Regions from separate parts of the Shewanella carassii genome, predicted to be linked through region 1. Evidence: predicted binding sites of a transcription regulator. Region 1 holds the regulator's gene; each other region holds the start of a gene.
What was found. The regulator sigma-54, encoded in region 1, starts transcription at its own class of promoters, with help from an activator protein. The targets are predictions, from matches to a motif close to GTTGGCACGNNNNTNGNNT.
Positions count from the first base shown of each region.

Region 1 (4,598 bases):
CGCCGATGACCTTCGCTCGGTCAACTTTGATGAGCAGGGCAATGTCGCCAGCAGAGTCGCCGCGGCGCACATGGAACACTATGAAGCCAGTGAAAAGACCTTCTTCAACCAACCGGTTTATCTGGTCTATCCGGACAAGGGCGAAGCGCAGTGGCGCCTGTCTGCCAATGAGGGTAGGCTCAATCGCAAGACTAACCGAGTGGTACTTGAAAATAATGTTATCATCGACGCCATTAGCCCCAATGAACCAATCCAGAGCCTGAAAACCAGTTATGTGGAGCTGGATATGGACACCATGATCATGACCTCAGATCGCGAGATCCTGATCGAAGGCAGAGACTTTAATATCAAGGGATCCGGCCTGTACGCCGATCTCAATGCTCAGCAAGTAAAGCTGACCAGTCAGGTGAAAGGAACCTATGAAACCAAGTAAGTTTTTTATCGGTGCCCTCTTGTGCATCACAAGTCTGTCGGCGATAGCCATCGAAGAAGATCTGCTGCAAAAAGTAGAGATCAGCGCCGCCAATCAGTTTGCCGATATCAAGAACAAGCGCGTGGTATACGGTGGGCCAGTCACAGTCACCCAGGGCAGTTTGAAACTGCTGGCCGATGAACTCACGGCTTACACAGAGGATAAGAGCGGCGAGCGGATCCTGGTGGCCAAGGGCTCACCTGCCACCTATACCCAGAAACTGGAAGATGGCCGTCTGGCCAGCGCCAAGGCCAAAGAGATCCACTACAACATAGACAGTCGCATCATGACCTTGATAGGCCAAGCCAAAGTAGAACAGGACGGCAGCGAAGTGACCGCCGAGAAGATAGTCTACGACATCAACAAGCAGCAGCTGGAAGCGGAAAGCAGCGGCAAAGGCCAAGATAGGGTAACTACTGTTATCCAGCCGGAAAACTATCAGGATCTCAACAAAAAAGAACAGCAGCAGGAGCCGCAATGACCAGCACCCTGACGGCACAGAATCTGGCAAAGAGCTACAAGAAGCGCAACGTAGTCAAAGACGTCAGCCTGTCGGTCAATACCGGCCAAATCGTCGGGCTACTGGGCCCCAACGGGGCGGGCAAGACTACCACCTTCTATATGGTGGTCGGGCTGGTACAGAGTGACAAGGGCCGTATCTTTATCGATGAAGACGAGCTGACCCTAGATCCCATGCACCTGCGTGCCCGTAAAGGCATAGGTTATCTGCCACAGGAAGCCAGTATCTTTCGCAAGTTGTCGGTACATGACAACATCATGGCCGTGCTGCAAACCCGTAAGGAGCTCAACAGCGACGAGCGCGAGGAACAGCTCGAACAGCTACTGGAAGAATTCCACATTACCCACATACGTGACAGCCTGGGGATGTCCCTCTCCGGCGGTGAACGCCGCCGAGTGGAAATCGCCCGGGCGCTGGCCGCTAATCCAAGGTTTATTCTGTTGGATGAGCCGTTCGCCGGTGTGGATCCCATCTCAGTTATCGATATCAAAAAAATCATCGAACAGCTTAAGTCCCGCGGTTTAGGGGTGTTGATCACAGACCACAATGTTCGCGAAACACTCGACGTTTGTGAGCGAGCCTACATAGTCAGCCATGGACAGTTGATTGCCGAAGGCACACCCGCTGAAATCTTGGATAACCAACAAGTACGCGCTGTGTACTTAGGCGAACAATTCAGGCTATAGTTAGGATCATGTCATCCGGAGGGAATTCCGGGTATTATAGCCTGTTATTATTGAATTTTTTCATTGAAAAATAACGAGTAGGGATTAGCGGTATAATGAAAGCGTCACTCCAGCTCAAACTGGGTCAACAGTTGACCATGACACCTCAGTTGCAACAGGCCATCCGCCTGCTGCAACTGTCGTCCCTTGAGCTGCAGCAGGAAATTCAGGAAGCCTTGGAAGCCAACCCCCTCTTGGAGATGGCCGAGGACAGCCAGGACGACCCCATTGACGCCCATAAAGAAAACGACAGCAGCGAACTAAGTCCCCAGGAAGTCGATGGCTCCACGGTAGAAACCTCAGAGGCACTGAGCAATGAATCTATGCCGGATGAGCTGCCTATGGATACCACCTGGGATGAAGTCTTTACCGCTGCCAGTGCCTCAGGGCCGGCCATGGGCCGTGAAGATGACATGCCCTTCCAGGGAGAAACCAGCGAAGGTCTCTACGAACACCTGGAGTGGCAAAAGAACCTGACTCCGTTTTCCGATACCGACGACGCCATTGCCACCGCCATCATAGATGCCATCAACGAACAGGGCTATCTGACCCAGAGCACAGAGGAGATCCTCGAAGCCATGGGCAACCCTGAGATTGAACTCGATGAAGTCGAGGCGGTACTCAAGCGGATCCAGCACTTCGATCCTGTCGGCATCGCCTCCAGAGATCTGCGCGAATGCCTGCTGATCCAGTTACAGCAGTTCAACGCCGACACCCCACATCTGGCCAATGCCCGCTTGTTGATTGACGAACACCTGGATCTCATTGCCGCCCGTGACTTCCGCACCCTGATGCGCAAGACCAAGCTCAAGGAAGATCAACTGCGTGACGCCATCAACCTGATTCAGAGTCTCAATCCCCGTCCCGGCTTGCTGGTGCAGCCGATGGACGAAGAATATGTGATCCCGGATGTTAGCGTCTGGAAGAAAAATGGCCGCTGGGTCGTGGAACTCAACCCGGACTGTATGCCCAAACTCGGGATCAACCAGCAGTATGCTGCCATGGCCCGCAGTGCCCGCAGCCAATCAGACAGCCAGTTTATTCGTGGCCATCTTCAGGAAGCCAAATGGTTTATCAAGAGCCTGGAGAGCCGCAACGACACCCTGCTCAAGGTGGCCAACTGCATAGTGCAGTTCCAGCAGGGATTTTTCGAATATGGTGAAGAGGCCATGAAACCCATGGTGCTCAACGATATCGCCGAGGCGGTCGAGATGCATGAATCGACCATCTCTAGGGTCACCACTCAAAAGTATATGCATACCCCCAGGGGAATATTTGAATTGAAGTACTTCTTCTCCAGCCATGTCGGTACCGAAGATGGCGGAGAATGCTCTTCCACGGCGATCAGGGCTTTTATCAAGAAGCTCGTGGCAGCGGAAAACCAGAAGAAGCCCTTAAGCGACAGCAAGATGGCGCAGCTTCTGGCAGAACAGGGAATCAACGTTGCAAGACGCACCATAGCCAAGTATCGCGAGGCTATGATGATACCACCGTCGAACCAGCGTAAGAGTTTATAAATCCACAGTTGGAATTTGGAGGAATATTTCTATGCAAATCAACCTGACAGGACATCACATCGAGATCACCGACTCACTACGTGACTACGTGGAAAGTAAGTTTTCGAAACTTGAACGCCATTTCGAACAGATCAATAATGTGCACGTTGTGCTCAATGTACAAAAAATGCAACAGATTGCCGAAGCCAAGATCCACCTCAATGGCGGCGAAGTCTATGCTACTTCTGAACATGCCGACATGTATGCCGCCATCGACGTTCTGATTGATAAATTGGATCGTCAGGTCATTAAACACAAAGAAAAGCTGACAAAACACTAACGATGGAACTGAGTACCATCCTGCGGCCGGAGTGCACCACCTGTGCCACTCCGGGCAGTAAGAAAAAGGTACTGGAGCTGATTAGCGATCTCGCCAGCGCCCAGTACCCCACCCTTTCCTCTCAAGCGATTTTTGAAAGCCTATTGGCCCGCGAAAAGATGGGGAGCACAGGTATAGGTAATGGTATTGCGATTCCGCATGGCCGGCTGCCTGATATCACAGAGCCGATTGCCGTGCTGGTCAAATGCGAAGAGCCTATCGCCTTCGATGCCATAGACAACCAGCCGGTGGACATACTGTTCGCCCTCCTGGTGCCCGCCGAACAATGCCAGCAACACCTGAGTACTCTATCCGCCATGGCTGAAAAGCTCAGCGACAAGGCGATACTCAAGCAGTTGCGTAAATCCAGCGATGCAACCGAACTCTACCAGGTGATCACAGGATGAAACTCGCGATAGTCTCAGGCCGCTCCGGTTCCGGAAAATCCGTTGCCCTCAGGGTACTCGAAGACCTGGGTTACTACTGTGTGGATAATCTGCCCCTGCCCATGATAGGCAGCCTGTTGGATAACCTCCGCGGCAGCAATGATCTGGTTGCCATCAGCATAGATGTGCGCAATATGCCGGATCAGGAAAAGGTGCTGGAACAGCAGTTGGCAGCCTTGCCGGAAAACACCCAACTGACCAGCTTCTTCCTCAACGCCTCCGATAAAGTGCTGCTGAAGCGCTACAGCGAAACCCGCAGACTGCACCCCCTATCCAAGAGCAAAGTCTCACTACAGGACGCCATCAAGCTCGAAGGTAAGCTGCTGGAGCCTATGTCAAAACTAGTGGATCACTACATAGATACCTCAGTCATGAATATCTATGAACTCAGTGATACTGTGCGGGAAATTCTGCTTGGCAGTGTCGATAAAGAACTGGTGATCAACTTTGAATCCTTCGGCTTCAAGCACGGTATGCCCCAGGAAGCCGACTTCATGTTTGATGTGCGCTTTCTGCCCAACCCTCACTGGGAGCCAGCGCTCAGGCCACTGACCGGGCTG
Region 1 is NZ_AP024618.1:730,652-735,249, reverse strand. Features, by position in the region: gene lptC (LPS export ABC transporter periplasmic protein LptC) at 1-433, shown strand, start outside; gene lptA (lipopolysaccharide transport periplasmic protein LptA) at 420-953, shown strand; gene lptB (LPS export ABC transporter ATP-binding protein) at 950-1,678, shown strand; gene K5621_RS03470 (RNA polymerase factor sigma-54) at 1,774-3,234, shown strand; gene hpf (ribosome hibernation promoting factor) at 3,266-3,553, shown strand; gene ptsN (PTS IIA-like nitrogen regulatory protein PtsN) at 3,556-3,999, shown strand; gene rapZ (RNase adapter RapZ) at 3,996-4,598, shown strand, end outside.

Region 2 (4,598 bases), 570 kb from region 1:
ATGGGATGCATCCAATCCCGCCGGTAGCCTGATCTTGAACCCGAATCTGAGCGCGGGTGATTTGGCTTTTGGCAAGGATGGCACCCCAGGGGATAACAGTAACCTCAAGGCCTTTGTCGCCTTGGCGAATGAGGAGTTGGCTTTTGCCTCCTTGGGCAATAAGGCCACCCTGGGCAATGCTTACGCCAGCAAGGTGGGGGAACTGGGCAGTATTTCCCGCCAGGCGCAGCAAGAGAACAAGACCGCCTTGGCGCTGCAGAAAGAAGCCCAGAGCCAATGGGCCAGTACCAGTGGGGTTAACCTGGACGAGGAAGGGGTTAACCTGATCGTCTATCAACAGTCTTACCAGGCCAATGCCCGGGTGATAGCCACCGCCGATCGGCTGTTTCAATCCCTGCTTGACAGTATTTAAGGAGTCGTAGATGCGGGTAGCTATGTTTAATATGTACAGTGGCAATTTGCACTCCATGCAACAGACACTGAGCCAGTTGGGAGTGTTGGATCAACAGTTATCCAGCAGCAAGGCGTTACTGCGTCCATCCGATGATCCTATCGGCAAGGTGAAGGTGCTCAACTGTGAGCGGGATCTGGCTAAGACCAATCAGTACATAGATAACATCGACAGCCTGTCGACCAGCCTGGAACGGGCAGAGACCTATCTCGACAGTCTGGTGCAGGCGCAAAATCGGATGCGGGAGATTGTTATCTCGGCCAACAATGGTCAACATTCGGCCGCCGACCAAGAGGGCTATGCCGATGAACTGTCGGCACTGATGGACACCTGTGTCGACATTCTCAATGCCCGTGATGCCGCCGGTAATTATCTGTTCTCCGGCAATCACACTCGTACTCCGACTGTGGAGTTGGACGCCAGCGGTCAGTATCAGTTTAAGGGGGATGCCGAGCATCGTCAGGTGCAGATATCGGCCGATTCCTGGGTCGATGCCAACGTGACGGCGAAGGAGTTTTGGTTCAGCAACGGTAGCGAGGATCTGCTCAATCAAACTGCCGAGTATATTAAAGTGCTGCGGGATCCGAACAAGGCGCCTGGTGATGCCGACTTCGAAACCGTGGCCGGAGCCATGATGCAGTCTCTGGATGATACTCTCTCCAGCCTAGGTGCGGCGATCACCGACATAGGTGGCAAGCAGAATCGCTTGAGTCTGGGTAAGAGTAGTCATCAGGAGATGGCGCTGTTTACCAAGGAAGTCATAGGTGAAACCGAGGCGTTGGACTATCCGGCGGCCACTTCAGAGTTTCAGATGAAGTTGACGGCGTTGCGGGTGTCGCAGCAGAGTTTTGTCAAAATCAGTCAACTGACACTGTTTAATCATCTTTAATTCGGGTTTGGAAGATGCCTCACTTGTATCACGACTGTCATAGGTTGCCATGATCCATTCGGTTACTGATGCCCTGAAACTGGCCGGACAGATAAGGCCCATAGGTCAGAGTGCACCACTGCTGGATATGGCGGTGGTGAGTACGACGGAGAACGCCTGGCGTGAGCTATTGCCGTTCCGGCAAGTGGCGTTTGAACGTTGGGAGCGGGCCACTCGGCTGCAACATAACATCAGTGCCATGCAGCTGGTGGATAATGGCTTTGAAGAGGTGCAGCGGATCCTCGAGAGAATGCGCCCCTTGTTGCTGATGAAACCCTCTGCCGAGCAGTTTGAACGACTGCAGCTGCTGCAAAAGCAGTTGCAGCAGCTGCAACCCAGTTATCTGCAGTATCCCTTGTGGGATCCCATGTTCAATATCATCTATCCCAGGCGTCGGGCGCTACGGCGCCGTTTTCGGCTGCGGGCGGTTTCCCTGCTTGAACCTAAACACAGGGACGAGAGCCTGCAGCTCCTGTTACCAAGCGCCGATGGCCCACAGAGTGTATTGTTGCACCTACCGGCCAATATGGAGCCGAACAGCCTGGCACAACTGCTCGGTGAACAGCTGGCGCCCTTAGGTATCAGCCTGGCGCTGGAAAATAACGAAGCGGTCTTGGAGTGTGATGATCAGTTGTGGCAACTGTTGCAGGGAAGTCTTAGCCTCAGTGGTCAGGGGATGCGTCTGCCGGCCGGCGAGATGCACAATATCCGACTGGAGGAGTTGCTCGACTGGCGTGATCCCAGGGAGTGGCGTTTCGACAGTAATGAGACCTTGCGACAGACCCGAGCCAAGTTGGAACGGACGCAGCGGCGGATAGAACATTGGCGCCAGGATTGGCAGGCACAGCAGCAACAACTCTTAAGTAATTTGTCCCAGCAGTTGCAGGCAGTGTCTTTGCCCCAGGTGAATGCTTGCTTTGGCTCGCAACTGGAGGCCTTGTTGGCGCAGGCCAATATCGGCCGCGGTCATGCTCAAGACCTGCTCAGGTAATTTTTTTTTAATTTTTTTCAGTGTGGCTTTCAGTTTGGTTTTTTAGGGTCGCTTTGTTGTTAGTGACACAAATACACTCTTTGGGAGAATCCAACCATGTTGTCTGTACATACTAACTACGCCTCTCTGGTGGCTCAGAACTCTGTAAACAAAAATAACAGCCTGCTGTCTACCGCCATGGAACGTCTGTCTACCGGTCTGCGCATCAACGGCGCCGATGATGACGCCGCTGGCCTGCAGATTGCCAACCGCCTGAACGCCAACGTTGTTGGTATGAGCACTGCCAGCCGTAACATCTCTGACGGCGTATCTATGCTGCAAACTGCCGATGGTGCCCTGAGCGAACTGAGCTCTATCTCCAACCGCATGAAAGAGCTGGCTACCCAGCATGCCAACGGTGTGAACTCTGCCGATGATAAAGCCGCTCTGAAAGCTGAATTTGATGCACTGAAGGGTGAAGCGACCCGTATCAAGACCAACACTGAATATGCCGGTGAAGCTCTGTTCGACAAACTGAAGAATGGTGTCACTCTGCAGATTGGTGCCAGCAAGGCCGAAACTATGGAAGTCAAGCTGGATGCTCAACCAGATGAATCTGCCCTGGATATTACCGACTTGGATACCATCAATACCTTCATCGGTCAGATCGGTACCAACCGTTCTGCTCTGGGTGCCAACATCAACCGTCTGGGCCACACCGCCGCTAACCTGGCCAACGTGACCGAAAACACCAAGGCTGCTTCTGGTCGTATCATGGATGCCGACTTCGCCAACGAATCTGCGGCCATGACCAAGAACCAACTGCTGGTTCAAGCCGGTACCAACGTACTGTCTCGTGCCAACCAGAACACTGGTCTGGTTATGGGTCTGCTGGGCTAAGCGAACCTTTTTGTTTCAGGCGCCGTCCGCAAAGATGGCGCTTTTTTTTAAATGTTATTCGGGAATGGCTCGCAATAGCGGAAGTGACTTTTCCCATTTCCGAGTCTCTGGGGAAGAGACTGTACCAAGTAATAGCCTCTTACCTTACCAACTATCAATATTTACAATGGGTTAGACATGCCTTCTGGATGGCATGCCTCTTGCTATCCCAAATGTTCCAAAGACACGAGCCAGTGTCTAGAAGGAGTTGAAAATGATTTCCGGAATGAGTGGTGCCCAATTCGCGCAGCAGTTGATTAGCGCTGAACGAGCCGGCAAAGACAATCTGTATCAAAGCAGTAAGGCGGGCTATCAAAAACAGCTCGATGCCTACAGTCTGCTGGATAAAGGCTTGGATCGTTTAAACACCAAACTGACAACCTTGGGGACCGATGCCTTTAAGGGCAGTGTTGCCGAGGTGACAGATGAAAATATCCATGTCAGCAGTTCAGTCAGTGCACCGCAGGGAAACTTTCAACTGTCGGTAGAGCAATTGGCTCAGGCGCACCAGTTGGTTAAGCCTTTTGCATCGGAAGACGCCAGTTTACCGGCCTCGGGTGTCATTCAGATCAGCATGGGTGGCAAGACCATGACGGTGGACTTGGCTACCACCAGCGCTGGCGGCGCGACCTCGGTCAGTGAGCTTAGGGATTTGATCAACCAGCATCCCAACAATCCCGGGGTGCAAGCGAGTTTGGTGCGTACCGGTGGCCAGGTGCAGTTGATGCTGACCTCCAAGGAAACCGGTAAATCCAACAGTATCAGTATCACTTTGGATGGCGGTGATTGGGGCATGACTGAGACTCAGGCCGCACAGGATGCCAAGGCGACCCTCAACGGTATGAGTATTACCTCGGCCAGCAATATGCTGAAACAAGTGGTAGACGGGGTGGACATTGAACTGCGTAAGGTTCACAAAGCCGGTGACAGCAGCAATATCAGCATTAAGGCCGACCAGGAAGCCGGTAAAGAAGCCATCAAAGCTTATGTTGACACAGTCAACGAACTGTTGCGTCAAATCGGTGGTTTAACCCGTGGTCTGGGAGCCGAGGCTTTTGGGGATTCTGACTCTACCGACGAGGATGACAAGAAGGCCAACAAGATAGATGAGAGCCAACTGGGGATCCTCAAGGGCGACACCAGCCTAAGAACGCTGCAGCAACAGCTACGTGAATTGAGCTTTCAGAAAGCCCCTAATGGCCTGACTTTGGCCGATGCCGGCATAGAGCTGACCCGAAATGGTGAATTAAAGCTGGATGAGAAGAAGCTGGAAACAGCCCTGAAGACCCAACCTCAGGGGATCAGCGATC
Region 2 is NZ_AP024618.1:158,189-162,786, forward strand. Features, by position in the region: gene flgK (flagellar hook-associated protein FlgK) at 1-412, shown strand, start outside; gene flgL (flagellar hook-associated protein FlgL) at 423-1,340, shown strand; gene K5621_RS00705 (hypothetical protein) at 1,390-2,370, shown strand; gene K5621_RS00710 (flagellin N-terminal helical domain-containing protein) at 2,467-3,249, shown strand; gene fliD (flagellar filament capping protein FliD) at 3,503-4,598, shown strand, end outside.
Region 2: a site for sigma-54 is predicted at 3,437-3,455, ahead of fliD (flagellar filament capping protein FliD). Genes of this name have one in related genera too.

Region 3 (4,598 bases), 810 kb from region 1:
TCCATGTACAACGAGCCAGCTCGACATCCCTGACTCGCGCTCGAAAGCATGTTGCAACGCAACTCTCGCCATGTCACAGGAGAGCCTGTGCCAAAAGGACCGTTCTCGGACGTCCTGTCCTTCACGGCATTCGAGCTTCCTGCCCATCTGCGCCGCAGGTGAAAGGTTGTTGCTTAGCGGGAAGCTAAATCCAAGTTGGTTGGCTATTTAAGGCTTTAAAGCCACGATGGCCACATCGCTAACTCAATGTTTTCCTGAGAGAAAACTATCAGAGAACAAAATCACTAATTTGAAGCGCCTGGATCGGCAGAGGATGGGTTCTAAAAGAAGCTTGAGACTTGTGCAAGCAGGCACAAGAAGAAAATGCTGGTCTCCCCACAGGGACTCGAACCCCGATCGGTCGCTTAGGAGGCGACTGCTCTATCCTGTTGAGCTATAGGGAGACGCCAGTGATTATACTGGTTTTCACCCGGATGAAAAGGCTTTAGATTTAATTGCTTAAATCTTAATCGCGATGTCATTAACCTGAATGTTGAGGGCGGCATTTTCACCGCTGAGCACTGCGATGGCACTTTCCTCTGTGACTTGATCTATGGTGATTTTTGCCCGGGTTTCTCCGGCCACGGCACGCATTTGGTTCATGCGGTCGGGCAGGTTTTGTTGCAGCACGATTTGGAACTGATCGCCAACGCGGATGCCGTTGCGTCGCCCCAGGTTGAGTATCACTCTATCTTGTTGACGCACGACTATCTGTGCCAGCAGCGGTCTGCAGGCCAGTGCCATATCGATATCTTTACTGGCATTGGCCAGCACCTTATCTATGGCCTGCCCGTAACTGGCACGCCAGAATCTGTCGCTGTTGGGAGGGACGGATTCATTTTTGGCAAACTCCCAGGGCGCGGAAATGCTGTAGTTCTGATACCAGATCTGCTCGCCGCTGATCCCATGATAGAGGCTGAGCTGCAGCTGAAACAGTCGCTGAGGCTCGCTGTCCCACAGGCCCATAAAGCCGGACTCGGCCGGTTCGGTGGAGATATCTATGATTTGCGGCAGCAACAGATACTGGCTGTCGGTAATTTCACTTATCCAGGTCGGCAAACGGTAACCCCGGATATTGATAAGCTCTTCTTTGATATCCAGCCGCTCTTTGGCGTGCAGGTGGGCAAAGCTGGTGGAGGATTGCTTATCCAGCGTTGCCGCTATCCGCTCTGACAGGATTTGCTGGAAATTTTCCAACTGACCATAACGCAGTTGGCTTCTGTCCTTAATACTGGCCTGTGGCACCAGGATAGCGGCCTTGATGGCCGAGCTTTGGCACTTGTTATCCGGGCCATCGAGAATATCGAGCCGCATAACCACCTTGAGCTTGTCTCCCTGGCGCAGTTCGCTGACCAGTTCGACACTGCTTATCTGCGCCTGACTGGAGAGGCTGAAATCGTTTTGGGTCAAGCGCCCCTGGCTGACACTCTGGGTCGATTGAAAACTGCCGCCACGGGAGAGCAGAGCCATGTTGATGGCGTTGTCCATTGCCGCTTCCCGTGCCTGGGTCAGATTACCATTGATTATTTTGGCTTCACCTCGGGCCTCGGTCCACTCTGCCATGGCGTTCAGGCTGATGCCCAGCAGCGGCAGCAAGAGCAAGGGGGGCAATCTCATAAGGCGGTTCCTCAAAATAGGAGTCAGGGTGACGGAATTTTGCCACCACTTAAACTGGTATTGCTTGGCATTCAAATTTTATGCCAGTGAGAGGGGAGGGCTTACGGTGTTGTTTGTGAGAGCCAAGCAGTTGTTTGAAAGAGCCAAGCTAAAGAGCGGCAAGAATTTGCCGATAAGGCATGAGAGGCTCAACCCAAGCCGGTGGTTGGGATTGGGACAGTGCTACATCACTAAGGTTTAATCATAAGGGTTGCATTCCTGTGATTGCATAGTTGGGGTCGTCTCAATCTGGTCATACTGCGATGGTCGTTCTGCGCTGATAAGCGTCATTGGCGGATATTGATATTTTAAGCCACCTAATGCCGGTGCTATTCACTTGACATGCTTAAACCGTCGCCGGATAGCTCTGAAGCAAGAATTTTCAAAAACGGCTAAGCATAAAGGCTTGCCGTTAGAGGTCATCCGAATTGAGCTCTATTTTTACATAACCCTTGGTTGGTATTTTATTTGCATAGCTTTAGCCAAGGAATATGGAGCCCGGCCAATCGACTTTGATGAGCTGCCTTGGCGGGGGATTGCGTATCCCAATGAAGCGGTGGGAATGGATTGGTGCCCTTGTTAATTCGGTAAATACCGCCGTTAGAGAGTGGCTCAATACTCAGTGTCAAGCGCCGCCTAATATGGCCGTTAAGCCAGGTAGAATAAGGTTTACGCCGGACTCCAAAATAAAGTTAACTGCCCGCTCGGGCGTCAGTGGGATGGATATTATGTATAAAGCCCTGTGTATTCTGCCTTTACTCTTGTTGCCGGCTTGCAGCATGACTGCGCCGCAACCGCGAGCCGACATTGCGCAACCTGTGCCAGTCAATCTATTGGCGCAGCAGTTGGTTGATGAGTTGGTAGCTCACAACGATGCCCTTAAGCCGACCCAGCCGTTACTGGTGATGACGCCTGTGATGGTGGAGGACATGCAGAGCAGCAATGCACTGGCTTCACAACTGCAGCAAGGGTTGATGACAGCCTTTCATCAACAGGGCTTTAATCTGGTCGATTTGAACCTGGCCGATGCGGTGCGGGTCACGCCACAGGGGGATTTCATCCTTACTCGTGACTGGCAAAAACTGCCGAGCAATATTGCGGTGGAGCATGTACTGGTCACCAGTATGAGCCAGGCCAAAGGCGAGATGCTATTCAATAGCCGGATAGTCAGTGTTAGCAACAACCGGGTGCTTTCGGCGGCCACGGCGCGGATAATGGAGCAGGAATTGCCGGGCTACCTGGCGCCATCCAATAAGGTGGTGTCAAAAGAGGGCTTGCTCTATCGCTACGAAAACCGTGGTGAAGACAAGGGCCGGATAGTGGGGGATAAGTAATGAAGTATTGGAGTAACACTTTGTCATTGGCCACGCTGGCATTAGCGTTAATTCTCAGTGGCTGTGCCGATAAAGACAGATATGTGCAGTGGGAGACGGAGGCACCGGGCAGTTTTCCCAAGTTGACGGCAGTAGGCTATGCTCCGCTGGCCAGCCAACCGGCCAAGGAACAGTCGCAAAAGGTGTTGATGGCGATGCAAGCATCCAAGATAGCTGCCTATCGGGAGCTGGCCGAGCAAGTCTATGGTCAGCGTTTATCGGCCGACAGTAAGGTCAGTGACTGGATGCTGAAGGGCGATAATATTCAGGCCTCTGTTTCCGGGGTGATCCGTGGTGCCAAGGTCGTGCGTAGTTATCCGGCCGGAGATCATTATGTGACAGAGCTGGAGCTGGACTTCGCCCGGGTGTGGGATCTGTATCAGCAGCAAAATCGTCCGCAACGAGTCAAAGAGATCACTTACTTTTAGGAAGGTGCCAATAAGGCTTGGTGGTGTTCTCTTTTGTAGAGAGTGATGGCACTTTCCTTAGATTAATTGGCGTAAGCAGCTTGGTTTAGCTGCTTTTTTATGGCTTAAGAGTCCTTGCCGATTTGAGATCAGGGGATACGTTTGGGAAGGTATCTTGAATGTTGCCCCTTGGCCTTAGCGCCCTGTATTGAATCAGGAGAAGGCTAGGGGCACAGTAGCGTGGGTCGCTCCAAGGAGCCAAACTTACTCAATAAGCTTAAGCAACAGAACAGGAATGGGGCTTTAATCAAGCCTTGAGATCGTTACCCAAGGTGGCGATGGTTGAAGTCTTTCCTTTGCCGTCATAGGTCAGGCTGGAGGCGTTACGGCTCACCTGCAGAGCCTGCGCCAAGCGATTGATACTGGCCATGCTCAGCTCTATCAGGCCGGCATTTTCTTGATTGCGCAGTTGGCAAGCAGCCAATAGTTCACGCGCCTCAACGACTCTTTCGGCCAACGGCGGCTGACTGAGCTTGACTTGTTCCGGGTGAGAGGAGAGCGCTTCATCGATGGCCTTGACCTGGTTGAGCAAGTCACTCTTGTCTTTGGCCAATTGCAGCAGATGGTCGGCATTGCGATCCAGCAGGGCATTTTTCTCCTGCCCGATCAAGTCCAGCAGACGCTCGAGTTGAGTCGTCTGCTGTGCTACCAGGCTGATGATATCCGGAGTATCTGGCATCAGGACCCTTTATTGAGTTCGTTCAGTTCTGATTCGAATTGAGATATGTTGGCGGCCAGTTTTTCCGGATCAACCTTATATCGGCCTTCGGCGATCGCCAATTTGATTTCGGTGATCTTCTTTTGATCTATTTCCGGCAGGGAGGCCATTTTGCTCTGTACTCCTTGCAGCTGTTGCGCCTGTTGTGACACAACCACAGAATCTGTCTTCTGCGGGGTAGCACTTTGTTGAGCACTGCTTTGAGTGCTCTGGGTGGTGTTTCTAGGGATAGAACCTGTGTTCACCCTAGGTTGATTTTGCAGTTGTTTAATATCCATCGCCATCGTCGGATCCAGCCTGTTCTCTGATTACCTTGCTGTCTTATCGGCACAGCCAAGGGGAACT
Region 3 is NZ_AP024618.1:1,542,035-1,546,632, forward strand. Features, by position in the region: tRNA gene K5621_RS07045 (tRNA-Arg) at 368-443, opposite strand; gene K5621_RS07050 (flagellar assembly protein FlgT) at 499-1,656, opposite strand; gene K5621_RS07055 (FlgO family outer membrane protein) at 2,415-3,029, shown strand; gene K5621_RS07060 (LPP20 family lipoprotein) at 3,029-3,496, shown strand; gene K5621_RS07065 (flagella synthesis protein FlgN) at 3,783-4,214, opposite strand; gene flgM (flagellar biosynthesis anti-sigma factor FlgM) at 4,214-4,537, opposite strand.
Region 3: a site for sigma-54 is predicted at 1,726-1,744, ahead of K5621_RS07050 (flagellar assembly protein FlgT). Genes of this name have one in related genera too.

Region 4 (4,598 bases), 1.0 Mb from region 1:
AACCGCACCGCGGTGATCCGCTCCGTGTATCGCTACTATGAACACACGCCCATGCCGAGAAATGATGAGGCTTTCCTCAAGGCGATTGGCGCACCAACCCGTACAGACAACGCCGGTGAGCTATTGACCGCAGATAAGATAGGCCAGTCGGTTGCTAACTCCATTCTCTGTCACACCTCGGTGAGCCTCTGGTCGAAAGCGAGCAAGTACGGCTCCAGTCACCAGGCGAAAATGGAACGTTGTGCCCAGTTGACGGCCGAGATTGCCTATATCACCACTGACTTCCTTAATAAGTCGCTGGACAATGCTCTGAATGAGGAAACTGTAGCGGCAGGGAATGCCGAGTGTAGCAGCTGTCACAGCAGTACCAAGCGGGAGCCAGACACCTATATAGGAACAGATGTTAACTCACAAATGGAATGCCAGACTTGCCACAGTGCTCATGATATTGGTGCCGGTTTGACCGGAGTTCACGAAGGTGCGGTCTGCAGCGATTGTCACTAGGAGGCTGTTATGAAACATAAGAGTTTGATAGTGGCGTCTTTGTTGTTATGCCTGGGCGGTTGTGACTGGTGGGACGATGATGACGATCCTGTGGTTCCACCTAAACCTGAACCGGAGCAGTCGGTATCCATCAATGAAGCCGAAAGCCTCAAGGTGGCACTGAGCGCCATGGATCCTCAAAGCCAGGCACTGACCTTTAGCCTGACTACGGCGGAGGGCAAACCCGTCAAGGATGCCGGCAGTAACTATCTGGTGATGTACCTCAAGATGCCGGCTGCGCAGGCTTCAGCCTTCTCCATGCCTTGGCATAAGGGGGTGCGTTTCGAATGCAGTGAAACCGTCGACACCTGTGCTGGCACCATGGAAGCGCTGGAGACTGAAGGCCAATATCGCTTTACGCCAGAAGGACTTGAGGAGTTGAACCAGACAGAGGGTGAACTCAAGTTGGCGGTGATCCTCACCGGGGCCAAGGCCCAGAGTGCGTTGGAGATCGTCAGCGCGCCTTGAGTGTTAAAGCCTTAAAATAGTAGCGCCCCAGGATTGCTCCCGGGGCGCTTTTTTTATTATCCGATGGCTTGACTCATCGGTTGATTGCAGGGCAATTAGAGGCTGTAGTACAGCTCAAATTCGACAGGGTGAGTGGTGCGACTGACACGCTCTGCCTCGGCTTGTTTCAGCTTGAGATAAGAGTCGATAAAGTCATCGCTGAACACACCGCCACGGGTCAGGAACTCACGGTCTGCATCCAGAGCCGCCAGGGCGACTTCCAGAGACTCGGCCACAGTCGGGATTTCCGCTGCTTCTTCGGCCGGCAGGTCGTACAGATCCTTGTCCATGGCATCGCCAGGATGGATCTTGTTCTGGATGCCATCCAGACCGGCCATCAGCAGCGCCGCGAAGGCCAGGTATGGGTTGGCCATAGGATCCGGGAAGCGGGTCTCGATACGGCGAGCCTTAGGGCTGGGTACTACAGGAATACGGATAGAAGCAGAGCGGTTACGGGCAGAATACGCCAGCATCACAGGGGCTTCAAAGTGTGGCACCAGACGCTTGTAGGAGTTAGTGCTTGGGTTGGTGAAGGCGTTCAGGGCACGGGCGTGCTTGATGATACCGCCGATATAGTACAGGGCAGTTTCAGACAGGCCGCCGTACTTGTCACCGGCAAACAGGTTAGTACCGTCTTTAGAGAGTGACTGGTGAACGTGCATGCCACTGCCGTTGTCGCCGACAATCGGCTTGGGCATAAAGGTCGCAGTCTTGCCATAGGCGTGCGCCATATTGTGAATGACATATTTCAGCTCTTGAATCTCATCGGCTTTCTTTGTCAGCGTGTTGAAGCGAGTGGCGATCTCGTTCTGACCCGCGGTAGCCACTTCGTGGTGATGAGCTTCTACAATCTGTCCCATCTCTTCTAGCACCAGACACATGGCGCTGCGCAGATCCTGTGAAGAGTCTACAGGAGCAACTGGGAAGTAGCCGCCTTTAACGAATGGCCGGTGGCCAGTGTTGCCTTCTTCATAGCTGGTACCTGAGTTCCAGGCGGCTTCTTTGGCATCGATCTTGACGAAGGTGCCGCTCATGTCGGTACCGAAACGCACGTCATCGAACAGGAAGAATTCTGGCTCAGGGCCGATCAGCACAGTGTCGGCGATGCCGGTAGCGCGCAAGTATTCTTCGGCTTTCTTGGCGATGGAGCGAGGGTCGCGATCGTAGCCCTGCATAGTGCCTGGCTCAAGGACGTCGCAGCGGATCAGTGCTGTGGTTTCTTCGGTAAATGGGTCCAGTACAAAGCTGTCTGGATCTGGCATCAGTACCATGTCAGATTCGTTGATCCCTTTCCAACCACCGATGGAGGAGCCGTCGAACATTTTGCCGTCTTCAAAGAAATCAGCATCTACCTGATGAGTCGGGATAGATACATGCTGTTCCTTACCTTTGGTATCGGTAAAGCGTAAATCAACAAACTTAACTTCCAACTCTTGCAGCTTTTGTAAAACTGATTCGACTGACATTATCAAGCCTCCGGTAGGGTAAAGGGGGTGCCCTTTGTCAACTCTTAGTATGTAGCGTCTGGCGCCTTGTTGGTCTCTATTAAGCCAGACTTGTGCCAATATTCTATTTTGTTGAAACTAAAGGGAAATATAAAATGGCGGGCCGATGAGAGAAGCATTTTTGCACCAGAATGGTGCGTTGTGTGGTCCAAAAAGGTGCGTTCACCATAATGGTGCGCGTGCTTCCCAAGCCGGATATTCATAGGTGTTTAAAAAATAATCCTGTGCGATAGCCCTCCGCTAGAGTAGAATGGCACGCTTTTTAAAGCAACCATCCGGGGAAATTGTGTTCCTCGATACGATGGTAACCCAGGTTTTATAAGGCCTGGAGGGCAATCGCCAAGTAGTCAAAAGTGGTTGCACTATTCTTTTATAATGTTGCATCCCACAGAACAGAGATCGTAAGAGGCAAAACTGTGTTAGAGAATTTACGTAACATCGCCATCATAGCGCACGTTGACCATGGTAAGACTACCCTGGTAGACAAGCTGTTGGCACAGTCAGGAACCCTGGCCACCCGTGGAGAAGCCACCGAGCGGGTGATGGACTCCAACGATCTGGAGAAAGAACGTGGGATCACTATTTTGGCGAAAAACACCGCCATTAAGTGGAACGACTATCGAATTAACATAGTAGATACCCCTGGACACGCCGACTTCGGTGGTGAAGTAGAGCGGGTTCTGTCTATGGTTGACTCAGTATTGTTGTTGGTGGATGCGCAAGATGGCCCTATGCCTCAGACTCGCTTCGTAACCAAGAAAGCCTTCGCCCAAGGCCTTAAGCCTATTGTGGTTATCAACAAGATTGACCGTCCTGGCGCTCGTCCAGATTGGGTTATCGATCAGGTATTTGACCTGTTCGACAACCTGGGTGCTACCGACGAACAGTTGGACTTCCCTATTGTGTATGCTTCTGCTCTGAATGGTTTTGCCAGCTTGGATCCCGATGAAGCCAGTGAAGATATGACGCCGCTGTTCCAGACTATCGTTGAAAAAGTATCTCCTCCGGATGCCGATGCCGATGGTCCATTCCAGATGCAGATCTCTCAGCTGGACTACAACAGCTATGTAGGGGTTATCGGTGTGGGTCGTATCAAGCGCGGTAGCGTCAAGACCAACCAGCAGGTTACTATTGTCGGTGCCGACGGTAAGACCCGTAACGGTAAAATCGGTCAGGTTCTGGGCTACATGGGCCTGGAACGCCATGAAGTGGACACTGCCAATGCCGGCGATATCGTTGCCATCACAGGTCTGGGTGAGCTGAAGATCTCCGACACCATCTGTGCTGTTGGTCATGCCGAGGCTCTGCCGCCATTGTCTGTTGATGAACCTACCATGACTATGACCTTCCAGGTCAACACCTCTCCTTTCGCGGGTAAAGAAGGTAAGTACGTGACTTCACGTAACATCCTTGAGCGTCTGCAACAGGAGCTGGTACACAACGTGGCTCTGCGTGTGGAAGAAACCGAGAGTCCGGATCGTTTCCGCGTATCCGGCCGTGGTGAACTGCACCTGTCCATCCTGATCGAAAACATGCGTCGTGAAGGTTATGAGCTGGCGGTTTCCCGTCCTGAAGTGATCATCAAAGAGATCGACGGCGAGAAGTGCGAGCCATACGAGCAACTGACCGTGGATGTGGAAGAAGAGCATCAGGGCGGCGTTATCGAGAAGCTGGGTACCCGTAAGGCCGACATGCGCGACATGCAGCCAGACGGCAAGGGTCGCGTACGTATCGACTTCATGATCCCAAGCCGTGGCTTGATCGGTTTCCAGACTGAGTTTATGACTGCCACTTCAGGTACAGGTCTGCTGTATCACACCTTCGACCACTATGGTCCCTACAAGGGTGGCGATATCGGCCAGCGTAGCAACGGGGTATTGATCTCCAACGCGACCGGTAAGGCACTGACCTTTGCTCTGTTTGGTCTGCAGGATCGCGGTCGTCTGATGATTGGCCACGCCGCCGAAGTTTACGAAGGCCAGGTAGTCGGTATTCACAGCCGCTCCAACGACCTGACAGTAAACTGCCTCAAGGGTAAGCAGC
Region 4 is NZ_AP024618.1:4,146,038-4,150,635, reverse strand. Features, by position in the region: gene K5621_RS18565 (C-GCAxxG-C-C family (seleno)protein) at 1-504, shown strand, start outside; gene K5621_RS18560 (hypothetical protein) at 514-1,011, shown strand; gene glnA (glutamate--ammonia ligase) at 1,107-2,516, opposite strand; gene typA (translational GTPase TypA) at 2,972-4,598, shown strand, end outside.
Region 4: a site for sigma-54 is predicted at 2,598-2,616, ahead of glnA (glutamate--ammonia ligase). Genes of this name have one in related genera too.